One region of the Bacillus cereus group sp. BfR-BA-01383 genome, then DNA from elsewhere that is predicted to be linked to it. Evidence: predicted binding sites of a transcription regulator. Region 1 holds the regulator's gene; each other region holds the start of a gene.

Region 1 (4,193 bases):
GTGTGTATTGGCACTTGTAAAACGTAAGGATTGTTACGGTTATGAACTTGTTCAGCAAATCTCAAATAAATTTTTAATATCGGAAGGATCAGTATATCCTTTGTTACGTCGTTTAACGAAAGAAGGATATTTTCAAACGTATTTAAAAGAATCTACGGAGGGGCCACCTCGTAAATATTATCGACTAACTGAGCAAGGGGAGACGCAACTGCATTTGTTAGTAACAGAATGGCGTGATTTTGCGAAAGGGGTACAAGAAATTATTGAAGGGGTGAATTGGGATGAATAAAGAACAGTTCCTTAAGGAATTATCGAATCAGCTTAGAAAGTTATCGGAAGAAGAGAGGACAGATATTTTATTTGATTATGAAGAGCATTTTCAATTCGGGGTAGAAGAGGGAAAAACTGAATCGGAAATAATAAAAGGGCTAGGTTCTCCGAAAGCAATTGCGAAAGACTTACTTGCGATGTATCGATTTGATGAGATGAAAAAAGATCCATCGACTTCAAATGTGACAAGAGCTGTTATGGCAGCGATTGGACTTAGTTTGTTTAATTTTATTATTGTGTTAGGCCCGTTAGTTGCAATTATCGCTTTTATATTTTCCTTTTGGGTCGGTGGTATTGCTAGTGTAGTGACACCGTTTTTCGTTATTGTAAAAGTATTTATGGGCACTTTTATATGGTTAGATCTTTTCGTTAGTATGACGTTTGTTGGAGTGGGTTTGTTGTTATGTATTATAGCTTATTATAGTACGAAGTGGTTTAAAAGGTTATGCGTACGTTATGTAATATGGAACTTCAAAATGATAAAAGGGGAGTAGATGATGAAAAAAATATTGTTAGTAGCTATCGCTTGTATCATTGTTGGAGTAATAGGGATTTCACAAACATATAAAAAAGCAGTAGCAAATGTAGAGGAAGGAAACAAGGAAGAGGTTATTAAAAATGAAGCATTAAAAAACGTAGAAGTCGATTTGAATGCTGGAGATGTTATTATCCAAAAATCCCCGGATTCCTCTTTTTATGTAAAGCAAACAGGAGATATACGGAAACAGGAGATTCGTATTGCTGAAGATGGTGACAGATTAAAAATTATAGGGGGAAGAGAAAAGGGTGTTTCGTTTGATTTTTCCTTTTACAATTTCGGATTTCAAACACCTACATTGACTATATTAGTACCTGAACGTTTTTATGAAGAGATAAAAGTAAATTCATCCGCTGGACAAATCGAAATAAGTGATGTGAAAAGTGACCGTGTAAGTGTTGAGACACTTGCTGGAGAAGTAGATTTGAAACATGTAACGGCTAAGAGTGTGGAGGGAACTACAAAAGCTGGTGAGGTGAACTTTAAAAAGGTAATAGGGAAAGTAACAGCGAAAACGGCTAGCGGGGATGTATATATTATGGATCATGATCCTAAGTATGATGTAGAGGCAAGTTCAACCGCTGGAGATATAGATATTACTTTATTGGAAAAACCGCAAGATGCAGTTATTAGTGGGCAAAGCGCTGCCGGAGATGTAACGATTTTTAATGAAGAAAATAAAAATATAACAACTGGTAATGGGAGTAAAAAGATTAGCGGTAAAACAGCTGCTGGAGATGTGACGATTGAAACTCGTTAATAAGAAATAGAATACAAGGAAATCTATCAAAATACAAAAAAGAAGATAATTACCTTATATAAATGAGATAATTATCTTCTTTTATTATTTTTAATGTAAATCACGATATACGCCAATTACTTTTCCGATAACTGACACTTGCTTTAGAATGATAGGTTCTAATGAAGAGTTTTCCGGTTGTAGGCGGAAATGGTCTTTTTCTTTATAGAAGCGTTTAACAGTTGCTTCGTTATCTTCTGTTAAAGCAACTACAATTTCACCGTTGTATGCAGACTGTTGTTGACGAACTACGACTAAATCACCATCAAAGATACCAGCCTCAATCATACTATCTCCAGAAATACGTAACATAAACACTTGATCTGATCCAGAAACGATACTAGCTGGAAGTGGGAAGTGCTCCTCTACGCTTTCGACCGCTGTAATCGGTAATCCAGCAGTAACTTTTCCGATGATTGGAACTTGAATAACAGATTGTGTTTCTGTATCGATTCGGTCTACACCTAAAATTTCAATCGCTCGTGGTTTCGTTGGATCACGTCGAATATATCCTTTTTCTTCTAGTCGTGATAAATGTCCGTGCACTGTAGAACTAGAAGCGAGGCCGACTGCTTGACCGATTTCACGTACGGAAGGTGGATATCCTTTTTCTTGTACTTTTAGCTTAATAAAGTCGAGAATGTCTTGCTGGCGTTTCGTTAACTTTTCCATGTTTTCTAACACCTCGTTTTCTTTCATTTTTCTTATTAATAAGTATAACATGTGAAAAAACATTCTACAAACATAAGTTCGAACAAAAGGCGGATTTATGTTACACTAGAGGTAAAATATAGTGAGAAAGAGGGGTTCAAAATGAATGCAATTATTTATGCACGTGTGAGTACAACAAAAGAAGCGCAGGAAACATCATTATTACGTCAAAAAGATGAATTATTGCATTTAGCTGAGCGCTATCAAATGAATGTTATAAAGGTGATTGAAGAGCAAGCTAGTGGATATACAATTGAACGTGACGGTATATTAGAAGTGTTGGATACGATTCGAGACGAACAAATTGATGTGCTACTTATACAAGATGAAACGCGCCTTGGTAGGGGGAATGCGAAGATTGCATTAATGCACTGTTTACATAAAGAGGGAATAAATGTGTATACACATACTCATAATGGTGAATTACAGCTTTCAGATTCTGATTCGATGGTGTTAGATATAATTGGGATTGTGGAAGAGTATCAAAGAAAGATTCATAACTTGAAAATTAAACGTGGCATGCAACGCGCAGTAGAAAAGGGCTATCGTCCAGAAAATAATTTAAAGAACCGTCATTTAAGCGTAGGCCGAGAGAAAAAAGAGGTGCCAATTGAGGAAATTGTGCGCTTACGCAAAAGTGAACTTACTTTCGAAGAAATTGCGGCAACGCTTCGTGGATTTGGTCATAATGTTTCAAAGGCGACTGTACACCGTAGATATGTAGAGTATACAAAGCAATTGCTTGATAAAGAAGAGTAACTATTGTATGATAATAATCAGTTTTGATTAGAAGGGGGATTCGAGATGATTAATCACGAACTCGTTGAACGCATTAACTTCTTAGCGAAAAAAGCAAAAGCTGAAGGTTTAACTGAAGAAGAACAACGTGAGCGTCAATCGCTACGTGAACAATATTTAAAAGGATTTCGTCAAAATATGTTAAACGAACTTAAAGGAATTAAAGTCGTTAACGAAGAAGGTACAGATGTTACACCGACGAAATTAAAAGCTTTAAAAAAGCAAGATAATGCAAAATTAAATTAAAAGATGGGCGAAGCCCATCTTTTTTATTTATTAAATTCGTTATTTAATAACTTTCCAGTTGTTATTGACTGTTGCTTCTATCTTTTTGTGCTTCAATACATAGTTAGCGATAAGTTCAGACATATCTGTTGGTATGTCTCTTACTACCGGCTTATTTTGAAACATAAAGAAATTCCCTCCGCCGCTTGCGCGATAATTATTCATAACAACGTCATATTCTTCCTCCATATGAAGAGAAGTACCTTTATACTGTAAAGATTCTACTCTTTCACCAATTGGTTTTGAAATGTTCAATACGTACGAAATCCCTTCCCACATATCATAATTATAGTGTGCAGGCTTTGGTTCTATATATGCAGGGTTAACGATTATATTTCCATCTTCATTTAATATGAAATAGGTAGCAGAGAGTTCGAGAGCATCTTTTATATCTGCTCCAGTCACTCGAATAACTTTTAATGTATTTGGATAAATGTAATTAGAAACGATATCCCGCATTGTTACATGTTTTGGAAAACCTGGAGATGCATTATGAAACAAACTTGTACAAGAAATTGAAACGTTAGCTATATCCATTTGAATTGTATTTATAAACTCAATAAAAGGATGGTCTTGCAAACGAGTTTGCATAACATCTGAAATTTGCATGCCCCCATGAATGATTCCGATAGGTTGATCAAGCCATTTTTGTGTATTCTCTTCATAACCAGATACTAAGGAAAGAACAGCTGGATCTGCCTCAATTCCTTGCACCGTCAACAACTCTGAATA
Region 2 (4,193 bases), on a different contig from region 1:
TTAATTATTAAGTAACTAATAGTAGTTAAATGTTTTTTGATGAGTACGTAAATAATCTTCTTACTAATATATAGTAAGAAGATTATTCAAATTGGAAGATAAAAACGTGGCACATAGTCGATTCAAATGAAATGAATTACATGTAGAAAACACACTGTTTTCACAATAACAGTGTATAGTTACTTTTACATATTGATAAAAGTGAGGTATTTGAATTGAAAAAGAAAAAGCTATTTTGGGGAACGATAATTTCATGCGTGGTGCTAGCATTATCTGCATGTGGTTCCTCAGGAAACGTAGTAACATCAAAAGTGGGAAACGTTACAGAGAAAGAATTAAGTAAAGAATTGCGCCAAAAATATGGAGAAAGTACTTTATATCAAATGATGTTAAGTAAGGCGTTGCTGGATAAATATAAAGTTTCAGATGAGGAAGCAAAAAAGAAAGTAGAAGAAGCGAAAGATAAAATGGGTGACAACTTTAAACCGACCTTAGAACAATTGGGATTGAAAAACGAAGATGAATTAAAAGAGAAAATGAAGCCAGAAATTGCATTTGAGAAAGCGATTAAAGCGACTGTTACAGAAAAAGATGTAAAAGATAACTATAAACCAGAAATGAAGGTAAGTCACATTTTAGTAAAAGATGAAAATACTGCTAAAGAGGTAAAAGAGAAAGTAAATAATGGTGAAGATTTTGCCGCTTTAGCGAAGCAATATTCAGAAGATACCGGTTCAAAGGAACAGGGCGGGGAAATACCTGGTTTTGCTCCTGGGCAAACAGTGAAAGAATTTGAGGAAGCTGCGTATAAATTAGATGCAGGACAAGTTAGTGAGCCAGTGAAAACCACTTATGGTTACCATATTATTAAAGTGACTGATAAAAAAGAATTGAAGCCTTTTGATGAAGTAAAGGGTGAAATTCGTAAAGATTTAGAACAACAAAGACTACAAGATACGACAGGTAAATGGAAACAACAAGTAGTCACTGACTTATTGAAAGATGCGGATATTAAGGTAAGTGATAAAGAATTTGAAAATACATTTAAATTTCTAGAAGAGAAATAATACGAAAAGAGGAAAAACAGAGATGGAGCTTAGTGCTAAATTTCTGTTTTTTTATGTTAAAATTCCTGAAGATTGGAATAAACATTATTCCGAAGCAAATAAAACAAAATGCAGTTGGTTTATCAAAAAAAGTTACGTAACCTAAATTAGAAAAGGGAACTCATATAGAGTTCCCTTTTTTAATTAGTGTGTGTGTTATAAATAGATAGTAAGACAATATAATATTACATTTTAATATTATGAATTACAATAGAAAATTATGGATAGAATTGAAAAAGAAAAAATAATTACTTAATAGAATGTTGATATTATAATGTTTTAGTTATTTAATTTTATTAAATATAAATTAAATATAGTAATTCTTTTGAAGTAGATAAACATTATTTTATGAAAACTACATATAATATTATTGGGGAAATACTGTGGTTATAAGAACTGAAAATCTGAGCATTCTATTATAAAGGATGTTCTTTTTACTATGAAAATTTTAGGGAAATGAATGAATAATTTTTAGACTATTTATTTACTAGATGCATAAATGAAAATGGGGGAGAATATATGAAAGTTATTTAGGCTGTAATGTAAAAGTGCTACTAACGGATCCAGATTCTAATAATCTAATTGTTTTTGGCCCGTGTTTTTCAGATGAAAGTATGCTAGAAGTTGTACAAGAATTTTAGTTCCAAACAAATTATACTTATGAGGTTTCATCCGGGCGGGGAATTGAATTGGTTGAGTGGCAAAGCTTAAAGGAGAAGAAAGAAGCTAAAGAAAAGCTTTTAACTTTATGCTCGATTATGGAAGGGTATTTGAATTATTTAGTTGTTGGGTTGGTGATGAAGAGCAAGAGCGAGTAGGAGAATTAAATTTAAAAATAAATCATTTTAATATAAATGACATATGTATTCCGGAAAGAACATTAGTCAGGATAGAAAAATAAACTTGATAATATATATTTTTAGAAAAAGCGACTTCACTCTGTGTGAAGTCGCTTTTTGAGTTGTTATAAGTATTTAATTTTACTTGAAAAATGAGAGGCTTGTTTGATAAAGGAACAATAAAATATGGATATAAAAAATCAATGATTAAAATTATTTGTTGTGGAAAAATATAAGAATAACTCTTCTCAAAAGAACAAAAGTTCGTGTATAATTAAATCGAACTTATGTTCTTTTTGGTAGGAACATTATTTATAGTCTAGAAATAAATACGAATTTAGTAATTATTAAAAATAACAAAGAAACAGTATGTGCTAAATAAAATGGATAAATGATTAAGGAGATAAAGAAATGAATCAAGTAAAGATACAGAAAAAAGAAAGAGAGTGGGTTCCATTTACAGTAATGTCAGAACAATTGTTAAGTATGCGAAAGATTATTGGAGAGAAATTAAAAGTGCAAAAGCCGATTTTAACAAATGAAGCAAAAGAGAGAATTTCTGATAAATTGTTAACTTCATTATTGTCTGAGAAAGAAATGTTGGTGACATATTTTGAAGATGGCTACATACTTACAAGCTATATGACAGTCGTACATATTAATCCGGTAAAGCAGATTGTAATGTGTACAGACGCTTTTTATAAAACTTATGTATTTAATAGTATGGATATCATTGAAATAACGTAAAAGAAGCTGAAATTTAAAGAATAAGAAAAAAAGAAAAATCATACAAAAAAGCAGCTAGCTTCATACTAGCTGCTTAGCCCCAGGGAAAGGGAGAAAAAGATAGGGTACTCCAAAAATCAACAATAGCTGTGTAACAGCCTGATTATAGTATAGGCAAATTTAAAATTTCTAAACAGAACGATGGAAAAATAGGGTTAGGCCGTACCTACTTGATTTTGATCTGCAAGGTCAGAATCAAACGTATTAGTCGCACTAACGCCGCTAAAAGTATTAACAACAAAACCAACATTTGATGCGCCAGATCCATTATAAGCTTTCGTATTTTCTTTCGGAGAAACGTTGTAGAAATCACCTAAGTTAAATGAACCGTTACTATTTTGTACAACTAAATTTCCTACAACTGATGGCATAGTTTTCACCTACTTTACAATTAATTGTTAACACTACTATATGGAATTATAGTCCAAATGGTTCATTTTACAAAGAGTGTGGAACGGTAAAACGTTTGAAGTATAGTTTAATCATTCAAAAGTGTGCTAAAATTAATGTAAAGTTAAGTAATTAAAAGAATAAGTTTGTATAATTAATATATATGAAAATAAAGGAGGTAAAATGTCATGAATGATGTTATAAAAAAAGTAGATTTAACAGATGCAAAATCAAGTACTCTTGTTGCGCTTATTTATAGCAATGGAGTTATATTGGTTGAAAAAGCATTTTGTCCAAATGAAATAAAATTAAAGTTTAATGAAATTGCAATTTTATCGGCGATTAAAACAGCGCATATTACGAAAGTATCCATAAGGAAAGAACTCGAAGCGATTTTTCATGATACTGGTGTTTTATTGGTGAAGCAAAATGCTGATTATGGTAGCAGTTAATCTATTACCATGCATTTTGAACAATTTAAAAAGTTGCAAAATGAAATTGAGAATTTAAATAAGAGTATTTGTCCCAGCGATGGTAGTCAGGAAAGAAGGAATTATTATTAATATGAGTTCTAGCTAGGGAAGAGAAGATGAGCTTGCAACATACTGCGCCTCGAAGTTTGTAATTGAAGGTAAGGTATTACGAAATCTATGGCGCTGGAATTACCCCATGACATGGCTGTAGTTGCTTTAGATCCTAGAGGGAGTATTAGTACCCCAATTTTGAATTCATGTGCACCACAATATGTAAATGAATCACCTATACCTGAAATGTGGTCACATAAAGCAATTCGATATATTAAATAGATAACAATGGAGAAATATTGAAAAACGATTCGTCAAAAAAAGTACCTTAACGGTGCTTTTTTTATATTAATAGCACATAATATAATGCACAAAATTACATATAAAAAATAAAATAAGAGATTAGGGTAACATTTGTTTATTACGAAAGTACTAAAAAATTTCTATATAGGTGATAAAAATGAATCCAAGCAAATTAAAAGTTACAGGAGCATGGTTTCAAGTAGGTGGAAATCTTACAGCGGCAATTGGAACGACTAGAGGATTTA
Region 3 (4,193 bases), on a different contig from region 1:
TGAAGCCATTCTTAGCAATTTATTCAACATTTTTACAAAGAGCATATGACCAAGTTGTTCATGATATATGCCGCCAAAATTTAAATGTTTTCATTGGGATAGATCGCTCTGGATTAGTAGGAGCAGATGGTGAAACACACCAAGGGGTATTTGACATCTCATTTTTACGTCACTTACCGAATATGGTGCTGATGATGCCGAAAGATGAAAATGAAGGGCAACATTTAGTATATACGGCGATGCAATATGAAGATGGGCCAATCGCATTACGTTATGCGCGTGGTAATGGACTTGGCGTTCATATGGATGAAGAATTAAAGGCGATTCCAATCGGTACTTGGGAAACGTTAAAAGAAGGTACACAAGCAGCTATTTTAACATTTGGTACAACAATACCAATGGCAATGGAAGCAGCTGAACGTCTTGAAAAGGCTGGAATTTCAGTGAAAGTAGTGAATGCTCGCTTTATTAAACCAATGGATGAATCATATTTGCATGATCTCTTAGGTAAGAATATACCGATATTAACGATTGAAGAAGCTTGTTTAATCGGTGGTTTTGGAACGGGAGTAGTTGAATTTGCGTCAGAGAACGGATACCATAGTGTATTAATTGAACGAATGGGTATTCCAGACCGTTTCATAGAGCACGGTAGTGTAACAAAATTATTAGAAGAAATTGGTTTAACGACAGATGCTGTTGTAGACCGTATTCATACAATGATTCCATCAAAACAAAAAAGGGCGTAACAAATGAGTGTAAAAAAAGAAAGAGTAGATGTACTATTAGTAGAGCGAGGACTTATAGAAACTCGTGAGAAAGCAAAACGTGCTGTTATGGCTGGACTCGTATATGCGAATGAGATGAGGCTGGATAAGCCAGGAGAGAAAATCTCGCAAGACACAGAGATTACGGTGAAGGGACAAGTTATGCCGTATGTAAGCCGTGGTGGTTATAAACTTGAAAAGGCGTTAGAGACATTTCATCTTAATTTACAAGATAAAGTTATGATAGATATTGGTTCATCAACTGGTGGCTTTACAGATTGCGCGCTTCAAAATGGAGCGAAATTATCTTATGCATTAGATGTAGGATACAATCAGCTTGCGTGGAAATTGCGTCAAGATGAGCGTGTTGTCGTAATGGAACGCACAAATTTCCGTTACGTGACACCAGCAGACTTAGAACGTGGTTTACCGCAATTTGCTAGTATCGATGTTTCATTTATATCATTAAAGCTTATACTGCCAGTTTTAAAAACAATGCTTACGCCTAATGGCGATGTAGCAGCGTTAATTAAACCACAGTTTGAAGCTGGAAGAGAGCAAGTTGGGAAAAAAGGCATCGTTCGTGATAGAAAAGTACATGAGGCTGTCGTAGAAATGATTGTCGATTTTGCTTTAAAAGAAGGCTATGATGTCGAAGGTTTAACATTCTCACCGATTACGGGTGGAGATGGTAATATCGAATTTTTAATTCATCTAAAATGGCATGGAGAGCGTGAGAATGGCGAAAATCATTCTCCAGTTTCTGTAGAGCAAGTTGTTACAGAAGCACATAACGTTCTAAAACAAAAAGGAAAAGGGGAATAACATATGTTGTTCCTCTTTTTGTTGTAATTGTATAATGATTGTAAAAACAATTGTGTACAAGTAACGAATTATACGTTAACATAAATAAGTGAAGTATACCAATGTTTAAACTATGGTAAGAGATAGTGTGAGGTGCAAATGTATGAATAAAGGTCAGCGCCATATTAAAATCAGGGAAATTATTGCGAACAAAGAAATTGAAACACAAGATGAATTAGTTGATATTTTACGTAATGAGGGATTTAATGTAACGCAAGCAACAGTATCGCGCGATATTAAAGAACTGCACTTAGTGAAGGTGCCATTACAGGATGGTCGCTATAAATATAGCTTGCCAGCAGATCAACGATTTAACCCGTTACAAAAATTAAAACGAAATCTAGTGGATTCATTTGTAAAATTAGACACGGCAGGACATATGCTGGTGCTAAAAACATTGCCTGGTAACGCTCATTCACTTGGAGCACTAATTGATCACTTGGAGTGGGATGAGATCATCGGAACCATTTGTGGTGATGATACTTGCTTAATTATTTGCCGTACACCTGAAGATACAGGTGTTGTCTCTGATCGTTTCTTAAATATGCTGTAACAAAAAAATCTTGTTTGCTTTCCGCTGTAAAGTGGGAAGCAAACAGGATATTTTTATGGGTTAAAGATATGAATTTTCAATTGTAATATACTATTTTGTTTGAATAAAGTTAGAAGATAGGTGGATTGACCCGAAAAACAAATGTTTGGTACAATGGAGCGGGTTAGAAAAGTAATCTATACATACAAACATACAGTATGACTATTTGAATGAAGAACTGAAAAAGCCCTTAGTAGGGGATTAGTTTATAACGAGGTGAATGGGGCATTGTTATCGGAATTATCGATTAGAAACTTTGCTATTATTGAGGCATTAAATATTTCTTTTCAAAAAGGTTTAACGGTTTTAAGTGGTGAAACAGGAGCCGGGAAATCAATTATTATTGATGCGATTAGTTTGCTTGTAGGTGGCCGTGGTTCAGCAGAATTTGTTCGATACGGAACAGAAAAGGCTGAGATAGAGGGGCTATTTTATATAGAAGATGATAAGCATCCATGTATTGAAAAGGCAGAAGAGTTGGATATAGAAATAGAAGATGGCATGATTATTTTGAAGCGAGATATCGCTGCAAACGGAAAGAGTGTATGTCGTGTAAATGGAAAACTTGTTACACTTAGTATATTAAAAGAATTTGGAAAAACGCTTGTTGATATTCATGGACAGCACGAAACACAAGATTTAATGAATGAAGAGCGACATCTGTTTATGCTCGATCATTTTGATGGAGAGCGTATTGTTAAACAATTGGATATATATCAAAATGTATACGCTGACTACGAGAAATTAAAAAAACAGTTGAAATCTTTAAGTGAAAATGAACAACAAATGGCCCATCGCTTAGATTTAATTCAATTCCAACATGAAGAGATTTGTAAGGCGGATTTAAAAATGGATGAAGAAAATGAATTAACTGAGGAACGATTGCAAATTTCTAACTTTGAAAAGATTTATAAAGCGTTAGGTGATGCATATCGTTCGTTAAGCGCTGACGGACAAGGATTAGATAATGTAAGAAGCGCAATGGGGCAAATGGAGAGTATTACACATTTAGATGAAGCGTATCAAGAAAATCATGATTCGATTGCAAATAGTTATTATTTATTAGAAGAAGTTGCGTATCAACTTAGAGAAAAGCTTGATATGATGGAATACGATCCGAATCGTCTAGATGAAATAGAAACACGTTTAAATGAAATTCGTATGCTAAAGAGAAAATATGGAAATACTGTAGAAGAGATTTTAGCGTATGCTGATAAAATTGAACAAGAAATTTTTACGATTGAAAATAAAGATGTTCATATTGAAACAACGAAGAAGCAGTTAAAGGAATTAGAAAGTGTGATTCTAAAAGAAGCAATGTTGTTAAGTAATATGCGTCATGAACTTGCAGATCATCTTACAAATGCCATTCATCAGGAATTGAAAGAATTATATATGGAAAAAACGAAATTTGAAGTGAGAATCATGAAGAGAGAAGGGAATACAGAAGAACCACTTGTGGAAGGTTCACCGGTAAGACTGACGGCGGATGGTTATGATCATGTGGAATTTTATATTTCAACGAACCCAGGTGAACCGCTAAAGCCACTTTCAAAGGTCGCTTCTGGCGGAGAGTTATCTCGTATTATTTTAGCTTTAAAAAGCATTTTTTCTAAGCATCAAGGCATTGCATCTGTTATTTTTGATGAAGTAGATACGGGTGTGAGTGGTCGAGTTGCACAGGCTATTGCAGAAAAAATTTATCGTGTATCAGTAAACTCGCAAGTACTTTGTATTACGCACTTACCTCAAGTCGCTTCAATGGCGGACTCACATTTATTTATTCGAAAACAGGTAGCGAATGATCGGACAATTACATCAGTTACTGTTTTAACTATGGAGGATAAAGTAACAGAAATAGCTCGAATGATTTCTGGTGTGGAAATTACAGATTTAACGACAGAACATGCGAAAGAGCTACTTACGCAAGCGCATCATTTTAAAGAGACAGCAGAGGCTATCCAGTAATG
Region 4 (4,193 bases), on a different contig from region 1:
CGTATGTATGTTGATGGAGAAGTAAGTGAAGAAATATTTACAGAAAAAGTAGCGGATTTAGAAAAGTTTTTACAGCAATATAAAGAATGGCAACTCGTTGATCGTGATGATGTGCAAATTGTATTACAGAAGAAAGTTGATGATATTTCTCCTTTATTAAAAACGAGCGGTTACTTCGGTGTTTCAGAGGAAGGGATATTACAAATTTTCAAAGGAGTGCCGAAAAGTGATAACGCAATTCATTCCTTCTTTCAAATTGATATGAAAAAGCTTGAGAGTTATGATCGTGCGAAACTAAAGCGTGGTATTCGTATTAAATCAAAAGAAGGTTTTGTGAAGACGATTGAAAAAATGAAGCAATACGCAGTGCAAAATAAGAAAAAAAGCAGCTCATGGTGAGCTGCTTTTTCTTATTTATTCTTAGCTAAAATTTCTTTTGCAATTTCATCAATTAGCATATCTTTTCCGATTGGATTGAATGCTTTCGTATTGAAGACTTCGTTCGATACTTCATATACGTGATTGTTTTTTACTGCTTTATTATCTTTCCAAACGGCGCTGTTTTTATAGTCTTCGTATACTTTATCAGCTTCTCCACCGAAGTTTACAACGAACATTTGGTCAGGCTGGAATGCAACAAGGCCTTCTAGTGATACTTGTGCCATCGTTTGTTTTAAATCTGTACCTTTTGTTGCTGGAAGTTTTAAATCGTTAAAGAGTATGTCACCATATCCGAAGCTACCGTATACACGGAAGTTTTGTGGTGTTACTGCAACGAACATAAAGTTCTCATCTTTTGTTTTTTCTTTAATTTCCTTAGATAAAGAGTCAGCCTTTTTATCGTAGTCTGCAATCCATTTGTCAGCTTTCTTCTCTTCGTCAAATAACTTACCTACTTCTTTAAACTTACCGCGCCAGTCTTCTAAGTTTGTTTCTAGAACAACTGTCGGTGCAACCTTTTCTAATTGATCATAAATTTTTAATTGACGGTTATTTAAAATAATTAAGTCTGGTTTTAAAGCTGTGACAGCTTCTAGGTCAACTTTAGGTGCCCAGTACCAGCCAACTGCTTTTACTCCGTCTAGCTTTTCTGTTAAGTGATTTTGAATTTTATCTTTATACGTATTTGCCGTACCAACAGGTTTATGTCCAAGAAGTAATAATTCTTCTGTTGATCCAGATAAATCTACAATTCTCTTTGGATTTACTGGAATTGTAGTTTCTCCTTTAGCATGTTTGACAACTTTTGTTTTTGGTTGTTCTTTTGTTTTTGACTCTTCTTTTTTGGAAGAACAGCCAACGATAGAAAGAACGACTAGCATGATAGTAAATAAAATAAATAATTTGCGTTTCATCCCTATGTAACCCCTTTAATTAATATTGATAATCATTATCGACTTCTGTATATTAAGGGGCTTTATACTTTCTGTCAATGGAAAATAACAGAAGTTTTATATGGAGAACATTTGTTGGGGCAGTCTCGCTTTTCTATCATTAAATATGTTAAAATGGAATACATGATTTAAGAGGGAGAGATCGTATTTTGTTTGAATATGTTACAGGTTACGTGGAGTATGTAGGACCGGAATATGTCGTAATTGACCATAATGGAATTGGTTATCAAATTTTCACACCGAATCCGTATGTATTTCAAAAAAGTAAGCAAGAAATCCGTGTCTATACATATCATTATGTGAGAGAAGATATTATGGCACTTTACGGGTTTAAAACACGTGAAGAGCGTTTATTATTTACAAAGTTGTTAGGTGTGTCTGGCATTGGGCCAAAAGGCGCTCTTGCAATTTTAGCTTCTGGTCAAACAGGACAGGTCGTTCAAGCGATTGAACATGAAGATGAGAAGTTTTTAGTGAAATTCCCGGGCGTCGGAAAGAAAACAGCGCGCCAAATGATTTTAGATTTAAAAGGAAAACTAGCAGATGTCGTACCAGATGCATTTGTTGATTTATTCTCAGATACAGAACGTTTTGATGAGAAGAAAGGTTCATCAGCTGAGCTTGATGAGGCGCTGGAAGCTCTGCGCGCACTTGGATATGCAGAACGAGAAGTTTCTCGCGTTGTACCAGAGTTATTAAAAGAATCATTAACGACGGATCAGTATATTAAAAAGGCACTTAGTCTTTTACTAAATGGTAAGAGGTGAGTATAATGGACGAACGTCTCCTCTCAGGGGAATCTGGATACGAAGATGCGGATTTAGAGTATTCACTACGGCCACAGACGCTCCGTCAGTATATTGGCCAAGATAAAGCGAAACATAATTTAGAAGTGTTTATTGAAGCGGCGAAAATGCGTGAAGAAACGTTAGATCACGTACTTTTATATGGGCCACCTGGACTTGGTAAAACGACGCTCGCGAATATCATTGCCAATGAAATGGGCGTTAACATTCGAACGACGTCAGGTCCCGCAATTGAAAGACCAGGAGATTTAGCAGCGGTATTAACAGCACTTCAGCCAGGGGATGTATTATTTATTGATGAAATTCATCGTTTGCATAGATCAATTGAAGAAGTACTATATCCTGCGATGGAAGACTTTTGCCTTGATATTGTAATTGGAAAAGGACCGTCAGCACGTTCTGTACGATTAGACTTACCTCCATTTACATTAGTTGGAGCAACGACGCGTGCGGGGGCATTGTCAGCGCCGCTTCGTGACCGTTTCGGTGTACTTTCACGATTAGAGTATTACACAGTAGATCAGCTCTCTGCGATTGTTGAACGTACAGCAGAAGTATTTGAAGTTGAAATTGACTCGTTAGCTGCACTAGAAATTGCAAGACGTGCTCGTGGTACACCTCGTATTGCAAATCGTCTATTACGACGTGTGCGTGATTTTGCGCAAGTTCGTGGTAACGGAACGATTACAATGGAAATTACGCAAATGGCGTTAGAACTATTGCAAGTAGATAAATTAGGACTCGATCATATCGATCATAAATTATTGCTTGGTATTATTGAAAAATTCCGTGGTGGCCCAGTTGGATTAGAGACCGTTTCGGCAACGATTGGAGAAGAATCTCATACGATTGAAGATGTGTATGAGCCATATTTATTACAAATTGGCTTTTTACAACGAACGCCAAGGGGCCGAATTGTAACGCCACTTGCATATGAGCATTTCGGAATGGAGATGCCAAAAATATGACGGAGATGCCAAAATTGCTTATTACAGCAGGTATCTTACTTATCGTTGTTGGATTAGCTTGGAAGTTCATTGGAAGACTTCCAGGTGATATTTTTGTGGAAAAAGGAAACGTTACCTTTTATTTTCCTATCATTACATGTATTGTGTTAAGTATTGCATTATCTTTTATTATGTATATAATAAATCGATTCAAATAAGAAATAGGTGGATATAGTTATGGATATAAATCTGTTTGATTTTCATTTACCAGAAGAACTTATCGCACAAGTCCCGCTTGAAGATCGTGAAACATCAAGATTAATGGTGTTAGACCGTGAAACCGGTGATATTGAGCATAAACATTTTACGGACATTCTTTCTTACTTACATGAGGGGGATTGCTTAGTTTTAAACGAAACGAAAGTTATGCCTGCTCGCTTACACGGTGTGAAAGAGGATACAGGCGCACATATCGAAGTGCTTCTTTTAAAACAAGAGGATGGAGATAAGTGGGAAACGCTTGTAAAGCCAGCGAAACGTGTAAAAGAAGGAACTGTCATCTCTTTTGGTGAAGGAAAGCTAAAAGCAACTTGCATTGGAACAGCAGACCAAGGTGGACGTCAACTTGAATTTTCGTATGACGGCATCTTTTATGAAATTTTAGACGAGCTTGGAGAAATGCCACTTCCGCCGTATATTAAAGAGACGTTGGAAGATCGCGATCGTTATCAAACGGTATATGCGAAGGAAATCGGTTCAGCAGCAGCACCGACAGCTGGACTTCACTTTACAGAAGAGTTACTTGAGAAATTGAAGCAAAAAGGCATTCAATTAGCATTCATTACACTCCATGTAGGGCTTGGAACATTTAGACCAGTTTCTGCAGATACGATTGAGGAACACCATATGCACGCAGAATATTACCATATGTCTGAAGAGACAGCGGCATTATTAAATCGTGTGAAAGAGAGTGGTGGACGTATTATTACAGTAGGTACGACATCAACTCGTACGTTAGAAACAATTGCGACAGATCATGACGGTAA

Evidence for each region. Region 1 encodes LexA, which represses DNA repair genes until DNA is damaged. Its sites were predicted from a motif close to CGAACATATGTTCG; they were not measured.
Region 2: a site for LexA is predicted at 2,226-2,239, ahead of MR065_RS21590 (YolD-like family protein). Genes of this name have one in related genera too.
Region 3: a site for LexA is predicted at 2,319-2,332, ahead of recN (DNA repair protein RecN). Genes of this name have one in related genera too.
Region 4: a site for LexA is predicted at 1,460-1,473, ahead of ruvA (Holliday junction DNA helicase RuvA). Genes of this name have one in related genera too.

What each region holds. Positions count from the first base shown of each region.
Region 1 is NZ_JAKUFP010000002.1:314,275-318,467, reverse strand. Features, by position in the region: gene MR065_RS03835 (PadR family transcriptional regulator) at 1-289, shown strand, start outside; gene MR065_RS03830 (DUF1700 domain-containing protein) at 282-824, shown strand; gene MR065_RS03825 (DUF4097 family beta strand repeat-containing protein) at 825-1,628, shown strand; gene lexA (transcriptional repressor LexA) at 1,719-2,339, opposite strand; gene MR065_RS03815 (YneB family resolvase-like protein) at 2,481-3,137, shown strand; gene MR065_RS03810 (DUF896 domain-containing protein) at 3,183-3,422, shown strand; gene MR065_RS03805 (bifunctional metallophosphatase/5'-nucleotidase) at 3,462-4,193, opposite strand, start outside.
Region 2 is NZ_JAKUFP010000031.1:23,385-27,577, reverse strand. Features, by position in the region: gene MR065_RS21605 (glycoside hydrolase family 25 protein) at 1-15, shown strand, start outside; gene MR065_RS21600 (peptidylprolyl isomerase PrsA) at 216-1,067, shown strand; partial or broken gene MR065_RS21595 (hypothetical protein) at 1,622-2,007, shown strand; gene MR065_RS21590 (YolD-like family protein) at 2,357-2,692, shown strand; gene gerPF (spore germination protein GerPF) at 2,887-3,102, opposite strand; partial or broken gene MR065_RS21580 (hypothetical protein) at 3,310-3,684, shown strand; partial or broken gene MR065_RS21575 (SDR family NAD(P)-dependent oxidoreductase) at 3,632-3,927, shown strand; gene MR065_RS21570 (DUF6944 family repetitive protein) at 4,106-4,193, shown strand, end outside.
Region 3 is NZ_JAKUFP010000001.1:222,390-226,582, reverse strand. Features, by position in the region: gene dxs (1-deoxy-D-xylulose-5-phosphate synthase) at 1-749, shown strand, start outside; gene MR065_RS01275 (TlyA family RNA methyltransferase) at 753-1,592, shown strand; gene argR (arginine repressor ArgR) at 1,735-2,184, shown strand; gene recN (DNA repair protein RecN) at 2,452-4,191, shown strand.
Region 4 is NZ_JAKUFP010000025.1:2,601-6,793, forward strand. Features, by position in the region: gene MR065_RS19510 (BofC C-terminal domain-containing protein) at 1-399, shown strand, start outside; gene MR065_RS19515 (iron-hydroxamate ABC transporter substrate-binding protein) at 411-1,355, opposite strand; gene ruvA (Holliday junction DNA helicase RuvA) at 1,544-2,161, shown strand; gene ruvB (Holliday junction branch migration DNA helicase RuvB) at 2,167-3,168, shown strand; gene MR065_RS19530 (DUF2905 domain-containing protein) at 3,165-3,365, shown strand; gene queA (tRNA preQ1(34) S-adenosylmethionine ribosyltransferase-isomerase QueA) at 3,385-4,193, shown strand, end outside.